4 regions of the Rhodococcus sp. FW305-130 genome follow, and region 1 is predicted to be linked to each of the others. Evidence: riboswitches for the same ligand, from Rfam matches in the RefSeq annotation. Region 1 holds a riboswitch; each other region holds the start of a gene.
What was found. A riboswitch is a leader RNA that binds a small molecule or an ion and turns the genes downstream of it on or off. The one in region 1 is predicted to bind S-adenosylmethionine.
Positions count from the first base shown of each region.

Region 2: another riboswitch for S-adenosylmethionine. It lies ahead of AC3WQS_RS26675 (putative leader peptide); the one in region 1 lies ahead of AC3WQS_RS03275 (FAD/NAD(P)-binding protein).
Region 3: another riboswitch for S-adenosylmethionine. It lies ahead of AC3WQS_RS10140 (aminotransferase class V-fold PLP-dependent enzyme); the one in region 1 lies ahead of AC3WQS_RS03275 (FAD/NAD(P)-binding protein).
Region 4: another riboswitch for S-adenosylmethionine. It lies ahead of AC3WQS_RS06810 (bifunctional o-acetylhomoserine/o-acetylserine sulfhydrylase); the one in region 1 lies ahead of AC3WQS_RS03275 (FAD/NAD(P)-binding protein).

Region 1 covers NZ_JBYTAP010000001.1:672,522-678,476, forward strand. Annotated here, with positions in the region: gene AC3WQS_RS03270 (ATP-dependent Clp protease ATP-binding subunit) at 1-91, shown strand, start outside; gene AC3WQS_RS03275 (FAD/NAD(P)-binding protein) at 144-2,036, opposite strand; SAM riboswitch class I at 2,041-2,134, opposite strand; gene fahA (fumarylacetoacetase) at 2,213-3,403, opposite strand; gene AC3WQS_RS03285 (hypothetical protein) at 3,400-4,269, opposite strand; gene AC3WQS_RS03290 (homogentisate 1,2-dioxygenase) at 4,266-5,465, opposite strand; gene AC3WQS_RS03295 (MarR family winged helix-turn-helix transcriptional regulator) at 5,575-5,955, opposite strand, start outside.
Region 2 covers NZ_JBYTAP010000009.1:263,870-269,824, forward strand. Annotated here, with positions in the region: gene AC3WQS_RS26650 (amino acid ABC transporter permease) at 1-266, shown strand, start outside; gene AC3WQS_RS26655 (amino acid ABC transporter ATP-binding protein) at 263-1,048, shown strand; gene AC3WQS_RS26660 (ABC transporter substrate-binding protein) at 1,083-2,054, shown strand; gene AC3WQS_RS26665 (FAD-dependent oxidoreductase) at 2,065-3,174, shown strand; gene AC3WQS_RS26670 (GNAT family N-acetyltransferase) at 3,183-3,773, shown strand; SAM riboswitch class I at 3,791-3,885, shown strand; gene AC3WQS_RS26675 (putative leader peptide) at 3,894-3,983, shown strand; gene AC3WQS_RS26680 (ABC transporter substrate-binding protein) at 4,121-5,758, shown strand; gene AC3WQS_RS26685 (ABC transporter permease) at 5,761-5,955, shown strand, end outside.
Region 3 covers NZ_JBYTAP010000003.1:25,403-31,357, forward strand. Annotated here, with positions in the region: gene AC3WQS_RS10125 (S-methyl thiohydantoin desulfurase family protein) at 1-147, shown strand, start outside; gene AC3WQS_RS10130 (DUF917 domain-containing protein) at 154-1,212, shown strand; gene AC3WQS_RS10135 (PucR family transcriptional regulator) at 1,209-2,744, shown strand; SAM riboswitch class IV at 2,805-2,919, shown strand; gene AC3WQS_RS10140 (aminotransferase class V-fold PLP-dependent enzyme) at 2,973-4,298, shown strand; gene AC3WQS_RS10145 (LLM class oxidoreductase) at 4,509-5,123, shown strand; gene AC3WQS_RS10150 (DNA-binding transcriptional regulator) at 5,102-5,955, opposite strand, start outside.
Region 4 covers NZ_JBYTAP010000002.1:150,350-156,304, reverse strand. Annotated here, with positions in the region: gene AC3WQS_RS06830 (guanyl-specific ribonuclease) at 1-392, opposite strand, end outside; gene AC3WQS_RS06825 (exodeoxyribonuclease III) at 401-1,246, opposite strand; gene AC3WQS_RS06820 (MFS transporter) at 1,283-2,491, opposite strand; gene AC3WQS_RS06815 (NADP-dependent isocitrate dehydrogenase) at 2,621-3,844, opposite strand; SAM riboswitch class IV at 4,150-4,290, shown strand; gene AC3WQS_RS06810 (bifunctional o-acetylhomoserine/o-acetylserine sulfhydrylase) at 4,434-5,759, shown strand; gene metX (homoserine O-acetyltransferase MetX) at 5,756-5,955, shown strand, end outside.

The DNA.
Region 1 (5,955 bases):
CAAGATCGCCGACATGCTGCTCGATGATCTCCTCGAAGAGGGCGGCAGCATCACCGTCGCGGTTGACGAGGGTGAGTTGGTGTTCAGCTAGGAGGGGCACAGCCCCCGTGAGCGGTTAGGGAGTCCCTGGACTCCCTAACCGCTCACAGGCGCGCAGCGCCCAAAATCTCCGCCGCCAGGGCGTCGTTGTGCCGGAAAAACCCCGCATTGGTACGGGGACGAGGGAAAGCCGCCGACCAGTTGTGGCCTGCAACCCACGGCCCGGCCGCGAAGCGGCGAGGATGAGCTGTGTTGTCCTGGTCGAGAATTCGTGAAGTACCGTCGACGGCGAGCTTCGCCGAACTGTCGACGGTCGCACGAAGTTCGACTGCCTCCCCCCGACCGTGAAGCGTCCGCAGGAGCGAGTCACCGCTCGCGCTGATGGACGCAACCGGCAAGCGTGCTTCGACGAGGGTGTTCGCGGCCACGATGTCGGTGTGCGACGCACTACGAGCGACAAAGATCCCAGCCCCCGTTACCGGGTCGATTTCGGTGGAGAACGCCGAATCCGGCCCGAGGAACTGGACGATGCCGGCCTCGTTGAGCGCGATCAACTGTTCCAGTCGCTCGGGTGGCGGACCACTGGCGATGAAGCTGAAGAACGAATGAAGCCAACCCTCGACGTCCTTGGCGACGGATTCGGCCGGGATTCTGCCGCGCCGCAGCAATTCTCCGACAGTCATGTACGTCGACAGCAGCGCTGAGAAGACAGCGGCGTCGGCGCTGAAATACGGGTCCGACCTCCGCGCGACGTCTGCCGAGATGTATTCGTTGATCCGGGATTGGACCTCGGCAAGTCCGTCGTAGCGCTCACCGCCGAGTGGGCGGTTCAGTCGCTCGAGATCGATACGGTCTTCCGGCTTCGGAACTGCGTTCTCGACCAGTTCCTGCAATCGAGACGATCCCCAAGCCAGCGAGGCGAATTCGGCGTCGAACTCCTCCCAGGTGCCCACCGTCCGATCCGGGTGCGACGCGAACAGTTCGTGATAGTGGGCGCCTGCCAATTCTTTCGACGCCAGCGGCCAGATGTCGTTTCGGAAATCCAACGGCCCGTCGCCGGGCACAAGATCAGCGGTGAAGAACCGGGGTAGCGGTGGCCGCGCGTCGGCGATCGAGTACGAAATCTTGGAGTGGTACGGCACGCCTCGACGAGATCCGGCGTACAACAGAGGTTCCCGACCCGAGGGAGTGTAAGTGAGGGTGCCGTCCTCACCGCGTTCGAAGACGCCGCCGCGGCTCTCGGCGAGGAGAACCATCCAGTCGATGAAAGCCAGCCCGAGCCCGGCGATCAGAACCGGTTCGCGTTCGGGAATGACATCGGCGTCGAGGTCGGCGGTGTATCCCGGACCTACGTAGGTCAACCCGTGCTCGGACGCGAAGCTGGTCAGCGCGGTTTCACGCGGGGCAGCCAACGCATCGGGGTGCCCTTGCGCGAGAAGGACGGCCGTCGCTTCGATGACAACTCCGTCGTCCAGATGAACCGTCTGTATCTCGCCGACGTTCACGATGTCGACCACGGATCGTCGATGAACCCGAACGTCGACGTGCGCTGGTGCAGAGTCGACCGCGGTCTGGAACACCCAGTTCAGGTATCGGCTCTGTAGTGACCTCGATGCAAACGACGACGGGGTGATCATCGGAACTTCTGCCGCGATTTCGGGAAATTCGGCAAGTTCAGTCGAGTGCTCGGCGACCCATTCCGCGAGGGTCGGACCCGGCAGCACCGGGCCGGTCACGGCGGTGGTCTCGTCGGTGAACATCGTGACGTCCGCGGTTGTCGAATTCATCCACAGAAGCGGCGCCTGGCTGCCTCGCCAAATGCGGCCGGCGCCTGCCGGATACGGGTCCACGACGTGAATGTCGATCGGTACGGGATCGGCGTTCACCGATTCGTGAGCGAGGATTCGCTCGAGTACGCCGGTCCCGCGGGGGCCACCGCCCACGATCACGACGACAGCTGCTGTCCCCACTGAGGTACGGGGTCGATCGCCTGGCACGAGTCCTCCATCGGACCTGGCAGAAAGCACCCGCACCTCAGCAGAGGGGGTTGCTGCGACGTCACGGAGCCAGGACTCTCGATCGCTCTGGATGGTTAGTCCAGCTTATCTTCGGAGAATCGTGAGGCAAGGAATTCCGGACATCAGATCAGCGTGAATCAAACAGTTGTCAATCGTTATCTTTCGGTTTGCGTTGCCGGCAGGATCCGAGCGTGAACATCCCCGAAGCCGATTCGTGATCCCCCGACGCCGGGAGCGGTGGCCGAGATGGCGATGGTGTCGCCGTCTTCGAGAAAGGTTCGAGTCTCGGAGCCCACGGTCACGGGTTCCTTGCCACCCCAGGTCAGTTCGATGAAGGCGCCGCGCTGATCCTTGTCCGGTCCGGAAATGGTTCCGGATGCAAAGAGATCGCCGGTGCTCGCTGCTGCGCCGTTGATAGTGGTGTGCGCGAGCATCTGCGCCGGCGACCAGTACATTTGGGCGTAGGGCGGCCGGGAGACGACGTGACCGTTCCATTCGACGGCCAGGTCGATGTCCAACCCCCACTTCTCCTCGCCGCGCAGGTAAGAGAGAGGTTCGGGGTCCTGCACCGGCGTATCGATTCGGGCAGCTTCGAGCGCGAGTAACGGGACAACCCACGCAGAGATGGACGTCGCGAAGCTCTTCCCGAGATTCGGGCCGAGAGGGACGTATTCCCACGCCTGGATGTCCCGGGCGGACCAGTCGTTCACGACGACGGCGCCGAAGACGTGCTCGGCAAAGTCGTCCGGGGTGATGGAATCGCCCATCTTCGAGGGAGTTCCGACGATGAAGCCCATTTCGGCCTCGATGTCGAGGCGGCGGGACGGTCCGAAATCCGGGTTTTCCTGATCGGGTGACTTGCGCTGTCCGCAGGGGCGAACGATATCGGTGCCGGAGACGACGATGGTGCTCGAGCGCCCGTGGTATCCGACCGGAAGGTGCTTCCAGTTCGGCATCAAGGGGGCAGCGTCGGGTCGGAACAGGCGTCCGAGGTTGGTCGCATGATTTTCCGACGCGTAGAAATCCACGTAGTCGGCCACCGCGATCGGCAAGTGCATTGTGACTGAGTCGACGGGAAACACTGCGTCCGAGTCTATTTCGCCGTTCACTAGATCCGTGATCCGATTACGCACCGATACCCACTGATCTCGGCCCAGCGCCATGAACGCATTCAGAGTCGGTTCGGCGAAGACGGAATCTCCCAGTGTCGCTGCGAGATCGACCACCGAGTCGGCGACCCGAACACCAACACGCGGTGATCCTCCGGCGGGGGAGAAGATGCCGTATGGCAGATTGTCGATCCCGAACAACGAGTCGGCGGGAATGTCGATGGTCGTGACGGTCATACGAGTGTTCCTTCGGTTTTGTCGGAGCGGACGATCAATCCGAGACCTTCGAGCTCGGTGAGAGGGTCCGAAATGCTACAAGTCCCGAACGAGAGGAAGCGGCGACGCACCTCGCCGGCCTCGTCCGCGGTCAGTTCGGCCAGGGCTTGCGCGATCGATTCGCCATCGCGTTGCGCCAGAGCAGCAACAACTTCCGAGCGGTCGGCGCCCCGCCTCACAGCGTTGACGGCCACCATGATGTTGAGGAAGCCGTGCTGCTCGAAACCTGTCTCCGGATCGGTATTGCGCACGCCGTGATGCAGTCCCGCGGTCGCCTTGAACGGGATACCCGCTCGGACAACGGATATCACGGCGTCGGCGAGCTCGTCCTCGTCCGGGTACGCTTCGGCGACAATTCCTCCGGTGCGAAACTTCGCGGAATACCCGGCGGTTTCGAGCGCCGTCAGAAAGTCCATGCGTCGATCACCGCGGGGTACCTCGACAAAAATGTCCAGGTCGGGATGAGCGGCATGGACGGGAGCGAGTTCCTCGAAGGCGGCTTCGGCGTCCAACCCGTCAGGAATTCCCACTTCGACGGCGGCGACGCTGACACCGGGGATAGCGAGCGCGTTCGACAGTGCCGCCGCCGTATCGGCTGGACCGGCCGGCACAGTCAGACTCAGCGTCACCGGGTTGTCAGCTGAAACGTACGCGGCCAGTTCGCTCAATCGCGGCGCGGGAAAGACGAAGGGCCCGACCAGTGCGTCATAGTCCGCCTGCTGGTAGGCCGCGTGGGCCGGAACTGCCTCGGCGAGAGGAGCATTGCCGGGTGGGAAGAGTGCTGCGTCGTCGCACAGGCCGCGCAGGAGTGCGGAGATGATCGTCATTGCTGAGGCCCCCGCCCTGCCCAACTCCAGGCGTACGCTTCGTCTTCACAGGCCAAGGCTCCCTCACCCAATTCGAGGGGCCGGAACGTATCGACCATCACGGCCAGCTCGTCGAAGAACTCGGCGCCGATGCTTCGCTCGTATGCGCCGGGTTGTGGGCCGTGGGCGTGGCCGCCGGGATGAATCGATATCGAACCCTGCCCGATGCCGGAACCCTTGCGTGCCTCGTAGTCTCCGCCGCAGTAGAACATGATCTCGTCCGAGTCGACGTTCGAGTGGTAGTACGGCACGGGGATCGACAGGGGGTGGTAGTCGACCTTGCGGGGCACGAAGTTGCAGATCACGAAGTTGTTCCCCTCGAATGCCTGATGCGCGGGCGGCGGCTGGTGAACACGGCCCGTGATCGGCTCGTAGTCGGAGATGTTGAAGGTGTACGGGTACAGGCATCCGTCCCAACCGACGACATCGAAAGGGTGCGTGGGATAAACCATTCGGGTGCCGACGATGCCCGCCGACGTGCGGTGCTTGACCAGTACCTCGATGTCGGTGCCTTCGGCGATCATGGGCGCGGTCGGTCCGTGCAGGTCTCGTTCACAGAACGGTGCGTTCTCGAGTAGCTGGCCGAAGCGGGAAAGATAGCGCTTGGGCGGGACGATGTGACTGTTCGCTTCGATGGCGTAGGCACGAAGTGGTTTGTCACCCTTGGGGATCCATCGATGCGTTGTGGACATCGGGATCAGGACGTAGTCACCTTCACAGGCCTCGAGTGTGCCGAAGACAGTCTCGACGGTCGCCTCGCCAGATTCGATGTAGACCATCTCGTCGCCGATTGCATTGCGGTACAGGGGAGATGGCGCCGCCGCAACGACGTAGGACAGTCGCACGTCGGCATTTCCGAGGATGAGACGACGGCCGGTTACCACGTCGGTCTCGTTCCAGGTGCTTTCGGGAAACAGCGTGTGGAGTTTCAGATGGCGCGGTTTGAGGGGATGGTTGGGGGTTGTGCTCTGATCGCGCAGTTCCCAGACCGTTGCGTCGACGATGGCCGACGGGATCTCGCGGTGGTAGAGCAACGAAGAATCCGAGGAGAAACCTTCCTCTCCCATCAGTTCTTCGTAGTAGAGGTTGCCGGACTCGTCACGGTGTTGGGTGTGACGCTTCGGTGGGATGTTGCCGAGTTGTCGATAGAACGCCATGACGGGGCTCCTTCTGTGCTGTTCTGCCTGGCTCACCTCCACCAGATAGTAAATACATTAACTAAAATGATGTGATGGGCGCAACCCTTCAAGGGGGTTCGGGTCTATGTCAGTTACGTCCGCGTACGTCGAACTGGCTGCGGTTGGTGATCAGTTTGTCCAGGAGCATGACAAGAATTCGCTGTTCGGCCTCGCTCAGGACGCTGACCCAGGCGTGTTCGCGTTCGTTCTGCTCGCGAAACGCTTCGACCATGGCTTCTCGGCCTTTGTCGGTCAGGTACAGCTGGACCGAACGGCCGTCGTTCTCGGTGGGCCGACGATCGATCAATCCGTCTGCCAGCAGCGACTTGGACAGATTGGAGACCGCTGCCCTACTCATTCCGGTGAGCTCGGCGGCTGCCTTCGGCTCGATCGGACCGGCCAGCCAGGTGACGAACAACAGTCGGAAGGAGGACCATGACCAGCCTCGAGGGCGGTGGATCGACGACTC
Region 2 (5,955 bases), on a different contig from region 1:
TCTCCACCATGGCAATCGCCGAACTGTTCTACCAGGTGCAGGTCATCTTCGGCCGCAACGGACGAGTCGTGCCCCTGCTGATGGTCGCCACGATCTGGTACATCATCCTCACGACGTTGCTCTCGATCGGTCAGTACTACGTGGAGCGCCACTATGCACGAGGATCCGCCCGTGCGCTTCCGTTGACTCCGGTACAGAAGGCGCGCAAGAAGTTCGAAGAGATTCGCGATGCGCGTCTCGATATTCCGAGAGGTGCGACCCGATGACCGCAGAACTGGCCGAAGAGACGGTGTATGCCGTCGAAGCGCGCGGAATTCACAAGTCGTTCGGCACGCTGGAAGTACTTGCCGGCGTTGATCTCCTGGTCCGCAAGGGCGAAGTGACCGTCATTCTCGGTCCGTCTGGTTCCGGTAAGTCCACCTTGCTGCGCACCCTCAATCACCTCGAGAAGGTCGACCGCGGGACCGTGCGGATCGACGGAGAACTGATCGGGTACCGGCGCAAGGGAAACCGGCTCCACGAACTGCGTGACCGCGAGATCCTGAAACAGCGTTCGCACATCGGATTCGTGTTCCAGAACTTCAACCTGTTTCCGCACCTGACCGCGCTGGAAAACGTGGTGGAAGCGCCGCTCTCGGCCCAGAAGCGTGATCGTGTCGAGGTGTACCGCGAGGCCCGCGCACTGCTCGAGCGAGTGGGAGTGGGGGACAAGGCGGACGAGTATCCCCGCCAACTCTCCGGTGGCCAGCAACAGCGCGTCGCGATAGCGCGAGCGCTGGCACTGCGGCCGGCGGTCATTCTCTTCGACGAGCCGACGTCGGCGCTCGACCCGGAACTGGTCGGCGAGGTTCTCGAAGTCCTCGCTCAGTTGGCCCGTGACGGCGCCACCTTGGTGATCGTCACACACGAGGTCGGATTTGCTCGGGAAGTGGCGGACACTGCGGTCTTCATGGACGGCGGCGTCATCGTCGAACAGGGCCCACCTTCGCAGGTGATCGACAATCCGGTCCACGAACGGACCAAAGCTTTTCTCTCCCGCGTCCTCTGACGCGACCCAGACTCATTCCCGGAAGGAAAAATTGATGTTCTCCCCATCCCGTCGCGCGACTTTTCTGATCTCGGCTCTTGCCACAGTCGGACTGCTCAGCGCTGCGTGCAGCAGCGCGGACGCGGAGTCCGACGGCGCCCAGGTCACCGCTGCTGCGGGTTACAACCTCACTGCCGATCAGAACCGCATCACCACCGACAAAGTCGATTCCATTGCCGCCGAGCTACCTCAGGACATTCGCGACCGTGGCACGCTGCGCGTCACCGGTAGTGCCGGTGCCGCTCCGCCGCTCCGCTTCTACGCCGACGACGACACCACTCTCATCGGTTCCGAGACCGACTTCGCCTACCTGATCGGTGATGTTCTCGGTTTGAAGGTCGACCTGCAGACCGCAGACTGGGCACAGAACTTCGTCCGCATCGATTCCGGCGAGGCTGATGCATTCCTGTCCAATGTGACTGTGACGGAAGAGCGTAAAGAGAAGTACGACTTCGCCACCTACCGACTCGACACCCTGGCCTTCGAAGCCAAGAAGGGCTCCGGGATCTCCATCAAGGAACCCAAGGATGTCGCAGGCAAGAAGATCGCGGTAGGTTCCGGTACCAATCAGGAAGCGCTGCTGGTCAAATGGAGTGAGCAGAACGTCGCGGCCGGCCTGGCCCCCACCGACATCTCCTACTACCAGAACACCACCGACTACTACCTGCCGCTGCAGTCCGGCCGGATCGACGCCTACTTCGGACCGAACCCGTCGTCGCAGTTCCATGCCAAGCAGTCGGGTGAAACCGAAGTTGTCGGTGAGTTCTCCGGTGCAGGCGACACGCTGCAAGGCCAGATCGCGGTTCTGGTGAAGAAGGACAACGGGTTGATCAAGGCAATCAACGACGCGATCAACCACACGATCGAGAACGGCACGTACCAGCAGATCCTCGAGCGCTGGAACATCACGAATGAAGCCGTCGACACGTCCCTGATCAACCCGCCCGGCCTTCCGAAGACCAAGTGAGCTCTCGTCCATGAGTGAGATTCTCGATGCGATCGTCATCGGTGGAGGACTCGTCGGGTCCTCCACCGCCTGGCGGCTCGCGGCGCGCGGACGTAGCGTCGTTCAGCTGGAACAGTTCGGGCCGGGGCACAAGCACGGTGCGTCGCACGGTACTTCGCGCATCTACCGTCAGGCGTACGACAATCACCTGTACACCGGGTTGGCGGCCGACGCGCTGCCGCTGTGGCGGGAGTTGGAGACCACGACGGACATCGGGTTCCTGGAACTCACCGGTGCCGTTGATCACGGCCTGCCGCAGGCAGTGCAGTCCAAGGCGAAGATACTTCTCGAGGCGGGCATCAAGGGCGAGATCCTCACCCCTGCCGAGGCGTCCGCCCGTTGGCCGGGGCTGCGATTCGACACCACGGTGCTCCATCATCCCGATGCAGGCCGGTTGCACGCGGACCGCGCCGTGACCGCTCTGAAGGCGGGAGCGGTGTTTGCCGGCGCCGAGGTCCGTCACGACGTTCGGGTGTTGGCACTCGCGCGGGCGTCCTACGGCGTGGACGTGGTGACGGACAGTGGAACGCTCGCAGCTCGTCAGGTAGTGATCGCGGCCGGTGCGTGGACTGCGGATCTGATCGAAGACAGCGGTCTCGGCTCCGAGATCGTACTGCCGACACTGCGCACGACACAGGAACAACCGGCACACTTCGCACCGCTCGATCCCGGAGTCGAGTGGCCGAGTTTCGTTCACCACACCGGCGCAGAATTGGAGACCGCGGGGATCTACGGGCTTGGTTCCGAGGACGGGATCAAGATCGGCGAACACGCGACCGGGCCGGTGGTGACTCCGCAGACCCGTGACTACACCCCTGGTGTCGACGGAGAGCAGCGATTGGTGGAGTACGCCGAGTCGTGGTTGCCCGGTGTCGATTCCACCCGTGTCGAGTCGCTCACCTGCCTGTACACGAGCACGCCGGACAGTAACTTCGTCATCGACCGAGTCGGAGCCGTCACGGTGGCGGCGGGGTTCTCGGGGCATGGGTTCAAGTTCGGTCCGGCCTTGGGTGAACTTGTGGCGGACCTCGTCGACGGAACCACCCTCGCTCCGGAAGTTTTCAGGCTGGGGGAGCGTTGACCAGATTCATGGAGGAAAGTGTTGTGGCACTGGAGCTCGGAACTCGACAGCTCGAGGGTGTCGGAGCGGTAGAGGTCTATTCGGTATCGCAGGACGATCCCTTGGCAGCTCCACTGATCGCGGAGTTGGCACTCGAATACAGTTCGCGTTACGGCGGGACTCGCGAAGCGATGCTCGAGGATCTCACGACGTATCCGGCAGAAGAATTTGCCTATCCGCAGGGTGCGCTTCTGGTGCTCACCCACGACGGTCTGCCGATCGCCGGTGGTGCGTTTCGTCAATTCGATTCCACCACTGCCGAACTGAAGAGAATCTGGACATCGGTCGACTATCGGAAGCGCGGCCTCGGCAAGGCCGTCGTTCGCGAGTTGGAACGAGAGGTCGAACTTCGTGGATACAACCGGGTGTTTCTCACGACGGGTCCTCGGCAACCCGAGGCCGTCGCGCTGTATCTGTCCAGTGGATACACACCGCTTTACGACGCGTCACTCTCGCCCGAAGAGGTGGGCATCCACCCGTTCGAGAAACAACTTCGGGTCCTCGAAAATGTGACTCGAGCAGCAATTCCTACCGACCGGGTTGACAACACCCGGGTTTAACCTCGTACACTTGCGAACGACCATCCAGAGCGACCGAGAGACCTGGCTCATTGAAGTCGCAGCAACCCCCCGAGTGATCGGGTGCGGGTGCTACCGCCAGGACCGATGGAGGAACACGAAATGAAGGCAGTCGAAGGCGGTTTCGATACCGCCTGGTCGCGTCGTCACGTAGACCTGTGCCGCACCGCGGGATCTTTCTGTACCAACTGACCTCGGTCAGTCATTCACACTCAGGCGAGTCGTCGACAAGTCTGTTTTCTCTTCTCTCACAAGTGATTCGTGCTCGATCGCCTTTCTCGTCTCAGGCGACGGGTGCGCTCTTCGGCATGCCTCTTTAGGAGTTCTTGGTGTCTTCGCCCTCATTCGGTGCCCGCAAACGCGCGACCGTAATCGCCGGTATCGGTGCTGTCTCGGTTCTCGGCACCGTCCTCGCCGGCTGCAGCAGCGGGAGTGACAGTGCTGCCGACGCAGGCCCCGCCCAGTCCGGCGGAACCCTTCGCTACGGTCTGTCGCAGGCGCCGACGTGTGCCGATCCGGCCCAGGCCGGCAGTAACCAGACCGTGTATGTCACTCGGACCGTGGTGGATTCGCTGACCGATCAAAATCCCGACTCCGGAGAGATCACCCCGTGGCTCGCCAAGAGCTGGGAGATCAGCCCCGACGCCGCTAGCTTCACGTTCGTCCTTCGCGACGACGCCACCTTCAGTGACGGCACCCCGGTGACGGCGGATTCGGTGAAGAAGACCTTCGACTCGGTCAAGAATCTCGGACCGAACGCGTCGTTGGCGAAGAGTTACCTGTCCTCGTACACCGGTACCGACGTCGTAGATGCTCACACGGCGAAGATCAATTTCTCCGGACCCAATGTTCAGTTCCTGCAGGCAACTTCGACGCCACAGCTCGGAATCCTCGCCGATTCCACCACCGCGCTGGCATCCGAGCAGCGCTGCCCCGGTGCAGCGGTGATCGCCTCCGGACCGTTCGTGTACACCGACTGGCAGCAGGACAAGAGCGTCAAGATCGCCAAGCGTGCGGGATACAACTGGGCGTCGGACGCGGTCGCGCATCAGGGTGAGGCCTACCTCGACGGCGTCGACTTCACGGTGGTCCCCGAATCTGGTGTGCGGGCAGGCAGCGTGGCCTCCGGCCAGCTCGATGCGGTCAGCGATGCGCTTCCGCAGGATGCGCCGCAGATCGAGGGCGCAGGCGGACGAATCCTCACAAGGCCGAACCCGGGTGTGAGCTTCTTCTTCCAGCCAAACGTCAGTCGCGGCGTTCTCGCCGATCAGGCTGTTCGCCAGGCCATCATTCCCGCGATCAACCGCCAAGAACTCGTCGACACCGTTCTGGATCCGTCGTTCTTCCCGGCCACGAGCCCGTTGGCTCACACCACTCCGCTCTACAGCGACGAATCGAGTGTCGTGACGTACGACGCCGACAAGTCGGCGAAGCTTCTCGACGCGGCTGGTTGGAAGACCGGCAGCGACGGTATCCGCGAGAAGGACGGGCAGAAGCTCACTTTCAGCGTCACCTTCAGTCCGGTGTTCTCGGGTAACCAGGCCATCCTCGAGCTCGTACAGCAGCAGCTCAAGAAGGTCGGCGTCGACTTGCAGCTCAACCTGGTCTCGAACGGTGAATGGACCGAGAAGGGAGTATCGGGTGATTACGATTCGCTGTATTACAACAGCACTCGCGCGGACGCCGACATCCTGCGGGCATCGTTCAGCACAGAGGGCCGCAACCTGAACCGTCGCGGCGCAGATCCGGAGCTCGACAAGGTTCTCACAGACCAGCTTGCAGCCACGGACAACGGCCAACGCGGCGAACTGGTATCCACTGCACAGGAATTGATCCTCGACCGTGGACTCTCCATCCCCACCATCGAGCTCTCACAGGCCATCGGTGCCGGATCGAGTGTGCAGGACCTGAACTTCGAAGCCTCTTCACGCCTGCAGTTCTACGACGCATGGTTGTCGGGTAAGTAATCATGACTCGATACGTACTCACCCGACTGGGTCAGGCCGCAGTGGTCCTGTGGGCCGCCTTCACCATCTCGTTCGTGATTCTGTTCCTCCTGCCGAGTGATCCCGTCAGCATGGCTGCCGACTCGTCCGGTCAGGGTGTCGCAGTGGATCAGGCTGCGCTCGATCAGCTTCGGGCGCGGTACGGCTTGGACCAGTCG
Region 3 (5,955 bases), on a different contig from region 1:
GGGCAGCGAGTTGCGGTCATCGGGATCGCGACTCCGCCGATCATGAGAACACCGGAGGCACTGGCGGTCTTCGGCCCGGCAAGCTTCGGACTCGATCGCCCGTTCCTGCCGGTGGAGACACTCGAGCAACCTGTACTGGCAGAATAGCGAGCCGTGAGCAGGCTGCACGCGGTCCGGGAGGCCGACCTCGACGCGATCGCAGCGGGGGCGGTGGTCTTGGGCTGCGGTGGGGGCGGCGATCCACGCCTGTTCGTGGAAATGCTGCGTCCACTGATGACGTCAACGTCGGTAGAAGTCATCGCGCCGGACCAGTTGCCGTCCGGGGCGATGATCATGCCGGTGGGAATCGTCGGATCGGCCCTGGCTTTGGAAGAGCAACTGCCCTCCGGGCATGAGTTTGCCGACACTGCAGCAGCTTTGACGCGGTGGACTGGTAAACGTCCGACCGCGGTGATGACTTTCGAAGGCGGTGGACTCAACGCTCTCTCCGGCATTGCGGCGGCGTTGGCGTTGGGGATTCCCGTGGTCGACGCGGACCTGCTCGGTCGAGCGATGCCTCGGCTCGATCACTTCTCTCTCGCCGCAGCCGGGTTGGAATTGTGCCCGGTCACTCTCGCCCAGCCCGGCGGCCTCATTACCGTCGTCGACGGAGTGGATGTGCTGGGCGCCGAGGTAGCAGTGCGGTCGTTGATCGGGAGAACCAGCGGTTGGGGCGCTCTGGCGATCGCGTCGATCGATGCGCGGACTGTGCAGGAGGCGTGCATTCCGGGAACTCTGTCCCGAGCATATGAACTGGGTCAGCACGTCGGGACCCTCGGCAGTTGGCGGGAGATCGCCGAAAGCTCCGGGGGGCGAGTAATGGGGACAGGCCGGGTGCGTGCGGTGCGTCGTAGTCGCCCGAACGCCGGCGATCGTCGGGGCAACGTGATTCTCGAACACGATTCTGCGGTGATACGAGTCGAATTCGAAAGTGAGTTCCTGACCGTCGCGTCGGACGGCGAGATGATTGCGACATGTCCGGACATCGTGACGTTGCTCGACGTCCGGACCGGTGCCTTCGTCTCGTGCGAATCAGTGCACCAGGGGCAAGATGTGGCCGTGTTGGTTCTGCCCGGCCCTCAGTGGTGGGCGGAAGATGTGAGCAGGTTGAAAGTTGTCGGCCCGCGGGCCTTCGGGATCGACCATGACGCAGTGCTGATGGAGGCGCAATGAGCGCGAGTGTGTCGGCGTTGCTGAACAACCCGATCTTTGTCGGGTTGTATCGACTTGCCGGCGAAGGTGATCCCGTCGTGACGACAGTGGGAGCGCTCACCGGGGAATCGGCACAGTCAGCGGAGGCCGTGTCGGGTGCGGCGGGTGCAGGATCAGTTCTGGTGATTCTCGATCGAATCGACCTCGGGGAGTGGAGATTCGACGCTCTCCTTCGACGCACGGCGGCGACCGGCTGCCGGGTGCTCGCGGTACACAGCACTGCGGCGGAGGATGCGAATCTCTCGTTGCTTGCCGATCGCCTCGGACTGGTGGTGCTCGGAGTATCCGACCCGTGGCAGTTCAGCGTGGATCTTCGTGATCTTCTCTCGAATTCGCGGGCGGTGATGGCCGACGCGGTACTGCGGGCGACACACGCGGGCCAGCGGGCCGGCGGAAGCGTCGAGAATCTTCTGTCGGTGCTGCTGAACACATTTCAGCGTTCGTTCATCCTCCTGGACGCGTCCGGACGCCCGCTGACCGGCGCCGATTTGTTGTCCGATGCTGATCGAGCAGCCGCCGGTATGTTGTCGGGCCGCGGGGCGCCCACCACTGTTGAATTGGACTCCGGCGGGGTCCTGATTGCGTGCCCGGTGATGTCCGGCGCAGCCCGAGAGCCCTGGCTGGCGGTGCTGCTCCCGGTGCGTCAAAGCGTCGAAGAGGCTTCTCTCTCAGTGGTTCTCGACGTGGCCTCGTTGGCTGCCGGGCACCGACTGGCCGTTGCACGCATGGTCGACGAGCGTGAAGCGCGCCGGCGTAGCGCGTTACTCGGTGAACTGATCGACACGTCAGCAGACGCCACACCCGGACTGCTCCGGCGCGCACTCGACGCGGGTTGGGCACTGGACGGATGGCATATCGGCATCAAAGTCCTGGCGGTCGGTGAGGTCGACCTGGTGGCCAGGCGCAGTGAGGTCGCAGACGCCCTCGCCGCCGAGGGAATCGACGCCAATGTCGTGGAACAGGCTGACGGCTGGGCAGCGTGGACCACTCTGCCGGGCGAGCCGCGACCGGAGTCGATCACCAGGATCGCCGAGAGCATCCGTGCAGCTCAGGCGAGGTTGGAACCCACGATGGAGACCTGGGTCGGTGTGGGACGCGCACACGACGGTCCGGCTGGAATCGGTGCGTCCCTGTCTGAGGCCGGGGATGCCGCTCGGCTCGCGGGTTCGAGGTCGCAGACAGGCCGCTTCCTGCACGTGGACCGCCTGGGTCTGGCGCAGTTGCTGCTGGCGTGGACGCGAACCGACACGTTTCAGCCCGCAGCCGCGGCACTGCTCGCGCCGCTACGCGATTCGAATGGAGAGTTGCTCGAGACTTTGTCGACGTACCTCGACGAAGAATCGTCTCTGGCTCACACCGCAACCCGAATGGGCTTGCACCGCAACACCGTATCGAGTCGGATCGATAGAATTCAGCGCCTTCTCTCGGTGGATCTCGCAGATCCGGAAACGAGACTCGCGCTCCACCTTGCTTGCCGGACCATCGCGCCCTGACGGAGATCTTCGCGGCTTCGTCTTGACAAGCACGGGAGGTTCCTGCCATCCTCGTTGCCAGGTCACGAGTACCAGTGTTCAGCCCCGGCTTGCTGGTCGGCAACCCTCCTCCGCGGTGGGGTGCTCCGGGTGACGACCCGGCTGCGTTCGAAAACGAATGCGGCAAGCGCGGACTCTTCCGGGGCCATCACCCGACGAACGAGTCCTTGAACGTGAGGATTGTCTTCGATGACTGCTGTATTGAGTGCCGACACCTGCCGCACCACCGCGATTGCCAAGGTTTCGGGTGCTGACCTGCAGGTTCCATTGGTTCAGGGCGGCGAATGCTCCTACGCCAACTTCGACTACGCCGCGAGTGCGCCGGCATTGGCCCAGGTCACCGACCGTATCGCCGAGTTGCTGCCGACATACGCCAGCGTCCACCGCGGTGCCGGCTACGCGTCTCGGATCTCCACGCTCACCTACGAGAACGCTCGTGAATCCGTTGCTCGTTTCGTGAACTGTGCCGACGATCAGGTTGTCGTCTTCACCCGGAACACCACCGATTCGCTGAACCTGCTTGCGCAGTGCGTCCCCGGCAGCACCGTCGTCCTCGATGTCGAGCATCACGCAAACCTGTTGCCGTGGAACGACGCTCGTATCGTCACCGCTGCAGACACCATCGAAGAGACGATCGAGCGTCTGATCGGTGAACTGTGCACCAAGCCTGCAGCGCTGCTCGCAATCACCGGTGCCTCCAACGTGACCGGCGAGATCCTGCCGATTGCACGCTTGGCTGACATCGCTCATCGTTGCGGCGCACGTATCCTCGTCGACGCAGCTCAGCTGGCTCCTCACCGTCGCATCGACCTGCAGGAATGCGGGGTCGACTACATCGCTTTCTCCGGTCACAAGCTCTATGCGCCCTTCGGCGCGGGTGTTCTGGTCGGACGCCGTGACTGGCTCGACGAGGCTCAGCCGTACCTCGCCGGCGGCGGCGCCGTGCGTGAGGTGACCATCGAGTCCACGGAGTGGGCCTGCGCGCCTGCCCGCCACGAGGCAGGTTCCCCCAACGTTCTCGGTGCGGCAGCCATCGCGACCGCATGCGAAACCCTGCACGCGCTGGACTTCGACGTCATCGCCGAGCAAGAGAAGGCACTCACGGCCCAGCTCACCGACGGATTGTCCGCCATCGAGGGCGTCTCGCTCGTGCGACTGTGGAATGACGCACCGGACGCCGTCGGAATCGTCACCTTCACCGTCGACGGATTCGAAGCGGGCGAAATCGCCGCATTCCTCTCCGCCGAGCACGGCATCGGAGTTCGCGACGGTCGCTTCTGCGCACACCCGGTTCTCGCACGCCTCGGCCTCACCGGCGGTGCAGTTCGCGCCAGCCTCGGCCTCGGTAGCAGCTCGGACGACGTGACGCGGTTGGTAGACGCCGTGAACATCCTGGTTTCGAATCAGCGTGATTGGAACTACGCCAAGACTGCCGGTGCGTGGAACCCCGTGCCCGAGACCCGCCCCTTCCTCGGAGCCGCAGACGACAACGCCGGCGCAGCCGAGTGCGTCTGAGCTGAGCTCGGTCCCCGAAAACTCGAACGGACAACTAGCATGGCAGCCATGGCACCAGCGGATTTCCCCGCCACCCCTTCGAGAGTGAGCATCACTCTCGGTCAGTGGTGCCGTCGCCATGTCGATCTGTGCCGCACCTCGTCAGGAATGTGTTCGAGCTGACGATTCGTCTCGCTCATCCCATACTTTTCTGATTTTCGGAGGTCTCACATGTCTTCACGCGCTTCGCATTCTCTGCACGTAGCGGTCGAGTTGACCGGATCCGGTCACCATCCGGCAGCTGAGGGCGCACCCGGCAACCTGCCCATCATCGGCGGCGACTACTGGGTGGACCTCACCGAGGGCGAAAAGGCTCTCGATTTAGCTTCATTCCCTACCAATGTGGTTCGGATTCGCGCTGCGGACCTGCGTGAGGCACAGCTCGAACGTGCACGGATACGCGCTGCTGTCGCCGAAGAAGGACGCGATCCCGACAGCGTCGCAGTACTGGTCGATCTCGAGATTCTGATCGCGCCGGAGGCTCGCTCCGCCCGTAAAGAGCTTGCACAGTTGGACAGCGCGTTGACGGCGCCGCGGGTTCCCGTTTCGCTTCACTACGTCGGAACGCCTTCCGGTCTCGGCAGTTTGATCGCCGATATCCGAGCTGCCGAGGTCGCCGACGGCGTTACGTTGCTGCCTCTCGCATTGCCTCGCACGCTCGAGCATCTGGTGGACAGCACCATTCCGTGGCTTCAGGATCGCGGACTTGTCACACCGTCCACCGCAGTCGACGAGGTTCTCGGGCGTTTCGGACTGCCGCCCCGTCAGCGCACGCTTGCGTCCTGATCGTCACCGATTGCATCTGCGTACAGGTGGAACAGCGACGGTAATTCGTCGGCACCGTCCACCTGTGCCAGAAGCGTCCAGCATTGCGCAGTGATCGACCGAGCCCTCGTGCCGATCCAGTTGGTGGGCAGTAGTTCCGGCGGCAACAGCGGATCCGGTTCCATGGCTCGCGTGAATTCCGCCGCGAGCTCGATGGTCATCGTGACAGCATCGGTACCGGAACCGTTCTGCAGTTTGTGCAGGCGTGCGGTCGCTACGTCGAGCAGCCGTTCGTATCCGTCAGCGATCTGGTCCAGTGGCCACAACTGCGCGGCAATCTTCACGGGGTCTACGAGCATGCCCACTTTCAGATCTCGAGTGGTGAGAGAAGACAGGTGCTGTTCGACGTCGAGTTCGGCGGCCGCATCGCGAATATACGGTTCCCAGGCGTGCGGCGAGACGTACAGACCGCCCTGGACGAGCGCGCCGCCGAGGTAAACGACCCTGGTGCGCAGCGCATCTCGCGCTTTCCGTGACGACTCCGGAATTGCGAACCCGGCCAGGTGCCAATACCCGTCCCACGGCGTCACAGTGTCGCGGTCTTGTTGATAGGCCAGCCGAACGAATTCGACGTCGGGTTCCATCTCGCGCACGGCTTTCGGCGTTGCTCGTAGCGTGGCCTGCCGCCCGCGACCTTCCTGAGTGAACTTCCCCTCGGTGACCAACCGCTTGATGCACAGCCGAACCTGTTGATCAGTTTTGTCGAGGGCGTCGGCGGTGGCATAAAGGGTGCGTCCGTCGACAGTTCCGTCCGTGCGCAGTAGTCCCTCGATCAAGATCCTCGTGGGTACAT
Region 4 (5,955 bases), on a different contig from region 1:
GGCAGACGCCCTTCGCTGTTGCGGAAGGTGATGCCGCCCTTGGTGCCCGGCGCATTGGCGGAATCCGGCCACCGCCCGGCGTCGATCTCCACGAGCGTGGCGAGAACGCGCGCCGGCGCATCGCTGTTCGTCTGCTGCGTTGTCTTGACGGCGGAGCTGGAGGGCGCGGAGCTCGAGGGCACGGAACTCGACGGCGCGGCCTTGGTGGTAGCACCCGGCTTGGCTTGAACAGTCGAGGACTGGGCACTCGAGGACTTCGTAACCGACGACGCCGAACTGTCGGAGTCACGTGAAGAAAGGGTTACCGCCAGTACGAGCGCCACCACCGCCACCACGACGGTGATGATGGCGTTGCGCGTCTTTGCGCTCGGCATTTTCAGACCTTCAGACATGCGCGTCCCTACCGGTACGAGACAGTGACAGGTGCGTGATCCGACCAACGGAGGTCGTAGGACTCAGCGCGTTCCACGAGCGCAACCTTGGCCCGCTCGGCGTATCCGCGGGTGGCAACCTGGTAGTCGATACGCCAACCCGAATCGTTGTCGAATGCCTTGCCGCGGTACGACCACCACGAGTACGGACCGTCGACACCCGGATGGAGGGTGCGGAAGACATCGACCCACGCGGAATCTTCGGCGAACAGCAGATCCATCCAGGCGCGCTCCTCGGGGAGGAATCCCGAAGACTTCTTGTTGGTCTTCCAGTTCTTGAGGTCGAGTTCGGTGTGCGCGATGTTCCAATCGCCGCTGACCACCACGTGACGATCGGCAGCCTCGGCCGCCGCAGCGGTGGTAGCGAGGTGAACTGCGAAGGACGCCATGAACCGCTCCTTCTCCTCCTGCTTCGGCGTGAGCGCCTCACCGGAGGGCAGGTACAGGCTCGCGACGGTCAGATCCGCGAAGTCGGCTTCGATGTATCGACCGACGTCGAGAAACTCGTCGTCGCCGTGACCGATCCGCACCGCGTCAGGTTCCGTGCGTGAAAGCACAGCGACTCCGTTGCGTCCCTTCGCGGACGGCTCGGCGGAGACGAGGAACCATCCGTTGCCGAGCGCTGGTTCGAGAGTCTCGCGAAGCTGATCGTCCGACGCACGCGTTTCCTGAAGGCAGATGAAATCCGCCGACGTCTTCTCCAGCCAGTCGAGCATGCCCTTGCGGGCAGCTGCTCGAACGCCGTTGACGTTCACGGACGTGATGGTGTGGGGCGCAAGAATGTGGGAGTCAGCAGTTTGTGGCACGGCAAGCACCGTAGCCGATTCCACCGACGCGGATGGGCGCCCAGGTCAGCGCACGGCCCTACGCTGCAGAATCACCGCAACCGCCAGCACGACGAGACCCGCGACGGCCAGCAGCGACCCAACCGCTGCCGGTGCGGTGTACCCGTACCCGGCCGCGATGACGACGCCGCCGATCCACGCTCCGAAGGCATTGGCGATGTTCAGCGCGGCGTGATTGAGAGACGCAGCCAAGGTCTGAGCGTCCTCGGCGACATCCATCAATCGTGTTTGAAGGCCAGGAACCATCGAGGACCCGGCAAGCCCGATGAGGAAGACGAAGACAAGCGCCGTGTACGGATTTCGCACAGCGATCACGAAGACCGCGAGGATCACCACGAGGGATCCCATCGACAGGAACAAACCCTTCATCAGTGCGCGATCCGCGAGGTATCCACCGACGAAGTTGCCGGCCACCATGCCCAGTCCGTACAGCATGAGCGCCAGAGGAATGAACGAAGCACCGAGACCGGACACGTCGGTGAGCGTCGTACTGATGTAGGTGTAGACGGCAAACATCCCGCCGAATCCGACCATTCCCACGATCAGGGTCATCCACACCTGAACGCGGCCTAGCGCCCCGAGTTCGGTGATCGGATTCGTCACCGGCATATCGTCCAACCGCGGAATCCAGACGAACAGCGAAGCAACGGTTGCCACCCCGATCACGGCGACCAAGGCGAAGGCGCTGCGCCAGCCGAGTGCCTGGCCGATCCAGGCCGCGACCGGCACCCCGATCACATTGGCCACGGACAGACCCATCATCACCATCGCCACGGCCTTCGCGCGTTTACCTGGTTCGGCCAAATGAGCGGCGACCAGTGCGGCGACTCCGAAGTACGCGCCGTGCGGCAATCCAGCGACGAATCGAGCCATCATCAGCGTCGTGTACGAGGGCGCAAAGACCGAAGCGGCATTGCCGACGGTGAATGCGACCATGAGTGCGATCAACAGGGTGCGGCGCGGTACCCGTGCGGTGAGAGCAGCGATCAGCGGAGCACCGACGACAACCCCGAGCGCGTACGCCGAGATCACGTGACCAGCGATGGGTTCCGAGACGCCGAGCCCGGATGCCATTTCCGGGAGCAATCCCATGGCGACGAACTCGGTTGTGCCGATACCGAAACCGCCGAGGGCAAGAGCGAGCATCGCTGGACCTCTGGCGGAACGAACCCCGGGTGTCGAGGTGTCAGAACGGGAGAGGGTAGACGAAGTCACTGATCAATTGTGGTCTCACACCTGGTTGAACTTCCAAGTGAGAGCGGGTGAGTTCACTCACGTGAGACCGCGAACACAAATGGGACGCCCGGTTTCCCGGACGTCCCATCAGAAGGTGAAACAGTGAATCTACTTCGCGGCCATGGCCTTCTGCAGGTTCACGTCGAGTGCGCCGAGGAACTCCTCGGTGGTCAGGTAGCCCTGATCGCCGCCGACCAGCATCGAGAGGTCCTTGGTCATCTGGCCGCTTTCGACGGTCTTGATGACAACGTCTTCGAGCGCCTGCGCGAAGCCGATGACCTCAGGGGTGCTGTCGAGCTTGCCACGATGCTCGAGCCCGCGGGTCCACGCGAAGATGGACGCGATCGGGTTGGTCGAGGTGGGCTTGCCCTGCTGGTGCTGACGGTAGTGACGCGTCACGGTGCCGTGAGCAGCCTCTGCCTCACAGGTCCTTCCGTCCGGTGTCAGCAGAACCGACGTCATGAGGCCGAGCGAGCCGAAGCCCTGGGCCACGGTGTCGGACTGGACGTCGCCGTCGTAGTTCTTGCATGCCCAGACGTATCCACCCTCCCACTTGAGTGCGGAAGCGACCATGTCGTCGATGAGGCGGTGCTCGTAGGTCAGACCTGCGGCATCGAACTCAGCCTTGAACTCGGTCTCGTAGACGTGCTGGAAGATGTCCTTGAAGGCACCGTCGTACGCCTTGAGAATGGTGTTCTTGGTGGACAGGTACACCGGGTAGTTCTGCTGCAGTCCGTAGGTGAGCGACGCGCGAGCGAAGTCACGGATGGACGTGGTGAAGTTGTACTGCCCCTGGACGACGCCGCCCTCTTCGGGGAAGTTGACCAGTTCGTGCTCGATCGGTGCGCTGCCGTCCTCAGGCGTGTAGGTGATCATCACCTTGCCGGGGCCGGGGACCTTGAAGTCTGTGGCGCGGTACTGGTCGCCGAATGCGTGACGGCCGATGATGATCGGCTTGGTCCAGCCCGGAACGAGTCGCGGAACGTTGGAGATGATGATCGGTGCGCGGAAGATCGTGCCGCCGAGAATGTTGCGGATCGTTCCGTTCGGGGAACGCCACATCTTCTTGAGACCGAATTCCTCGACACGTGCCTCGTCCGGCGTAATCGTGGCGCATTTGACGCCGACGCCGTGCTTCTGGATCGCGTGCGCTGCGTCGATGGTGACCTGGTCGTCGGTCTCGTCGCGGTACTCGATACCGAGGTCGTAGTACTCGAGGTTCACATCGAGATACGGATGGATCAACTTGTCTTTGATGAACTGCCAGATAATGCGCGTCATCTCATCGCCGTCGAGTTCGACGACGGTGCCCTCAACCTTGATTTTGGACATGGGTGCTTCGCGTCCTCCTAGGAAGTTTCCCTGGTTACACGGTTGCGGTCACACTTTGTGAGTGGGTCCGCGAACGGTTCGATTATCAAACCTAGACGGTGTGGACTGATCTCGGGAGATGAGTCCCAAACAAGACAAGCGTACTGCTAACCCGTGAGGCCGCAACCGGCAGGTCCACCCATCGGTCTCTACTCGCGAGTAACTTTTGCCTGCTAGTGGGCTGCGTCGCTCTGTCTCGCGTGCGGTTGCGGCTCACAATTCGCCCCGCGTCAGGACTGCGCTCACTTCCCGGTAGAATCCGACTTGGTCATGAGTGCCAGCGTCAAGCCCCGGCTCGCTGGACGGCAACCCTCCAACCGCGGTGGGGTGCCCCGGGTGATGACCAGGTTTCCCGACGTGGATCTGCTCACGCAGTTCCACCGCAATTCGGGTGACAAGCGCGGGTCCGACAGGGACGGACCCCAGACCGGGCCGAGCCCCACGGAGGTAACTCAGTATGTGTCGCACTTGTAGATAGACCCCAGCACGGGGCGGCGATCCTTCGCCCCCGTCCGACATCTATCCGTCAGACCACTGGAGTGAACAAATCATGACCGACAACACAGCCGACGGCGCAGCAACTTCTGATCCGACCGCGAACTGGTCGTTCGAGACCAAGCAGGTGCACGCCGGGCAGACAGCGGACACCGCCACCAATGCGCGCGCTCTGCCGATCTACCAGACCACCAGCTACGTTTTCGACAGCACCGATCACGCTGCGGCACTGTTCGGCCTCGCCGAGCCTGGCAACATCTACACGCGGATCATGAATCCCACACAGGACGCCGTCGAGCAGCGCATCGCCGCCCTCGAAGGCGGAGTCGCCGCACTCCTCCTCTCCTCGGGTCAGGCTGCCGAAACCATCGCGATCCTCAACATTGCCGAAGCCGGCGACCACATCGTCTCGAGCCCGTACCTGTACGGCGGCACGTACAACCTCTTGCATTACACCCTTCGCAAGCTGGGCATCGAAGTCACCTTCGTCGAGGATCCCGACGATCTCGAGCAGTGGCGCGAAGCCATTCGCCCGAACACGAAGGCGTTCTACGGCGAGACGATCGCTAATCCCAAGAACCACATCCTCGACCTCCCCGGCATCTCGTCGCTGGCCCACGAGAACGGTCTTCCGTTGATCGTGGACAACACAGTCGCGACGCCGTACCTGCTCCGCCCACTCGAACACGGCGCCGACATCGTCGTTCACTCGGCCACCAAATACCTTGGCGGACACGGCACCGCGATCGCCGGCGTGATCGTCGACGGCGGCACCTTCGATTGGACGCAGGGTCGCCACACGAACTTCACGACGCCTGATCCCAGCTACCACGGCGTCACCTTCGCAGACCTCGGCGCGCCGGCGTTTGCACTCAAGGCGCGCGTCCAACTGCTGCGCGATCTCGGCTCCGCCGTGGCGCCGTTCAACGCGTTCCTCATCGCGCAGGGCATCGAAACCTTGAGCCTGCGCATCGAGCGTCACGTGTCCAATGCACAGAAGGTCGCCGAATTCCTCGACGGCCACGGCGAGGTGGCCTCCGTTTCCTACGCGGGACTCCCCTCCTCGCCATGGTTCGAACGCGGAAAGCAGCTGACGCCCAAGGGAACCGGCGCCATCGTCACCTTCGAGCTGCCCGGAGGTATCGATGCGGGCAAGACGTTCGTCAACGCTCTGACGCTGCACAGCCACGTCGCCAACATCGGCGACGTTCGCTCACTCGTCATCCACCCCGCCTCGACGACACACTCGCAGCTCACCCCCGAAGAGCAGCTCGCCTCCGGTGTCACACCCGGACTCGTTCGCCTCGCGGTCGGTATCGAAGGAATCGACGACATCGTCGCCGATATCACCGTCGGCCTGGCTGCGGTGGCAAACTCGTGACCGTGAACGAATTGGAGCCCAGGATCGACCTCCTTCCCCCGCCCGACGGCCAGGTGGGGTTCGTCGACATCGGCGCCCTGGAACTCGAGAGCGGCGCGGTACTCCCCTCGGTTTCGCTCGCCGTTCAGCGGTGGGGTGAGCTGTCCCCGAACCGCGACAACGTCGTACTCGTCGAGCACGCACTGACCGGAGACTC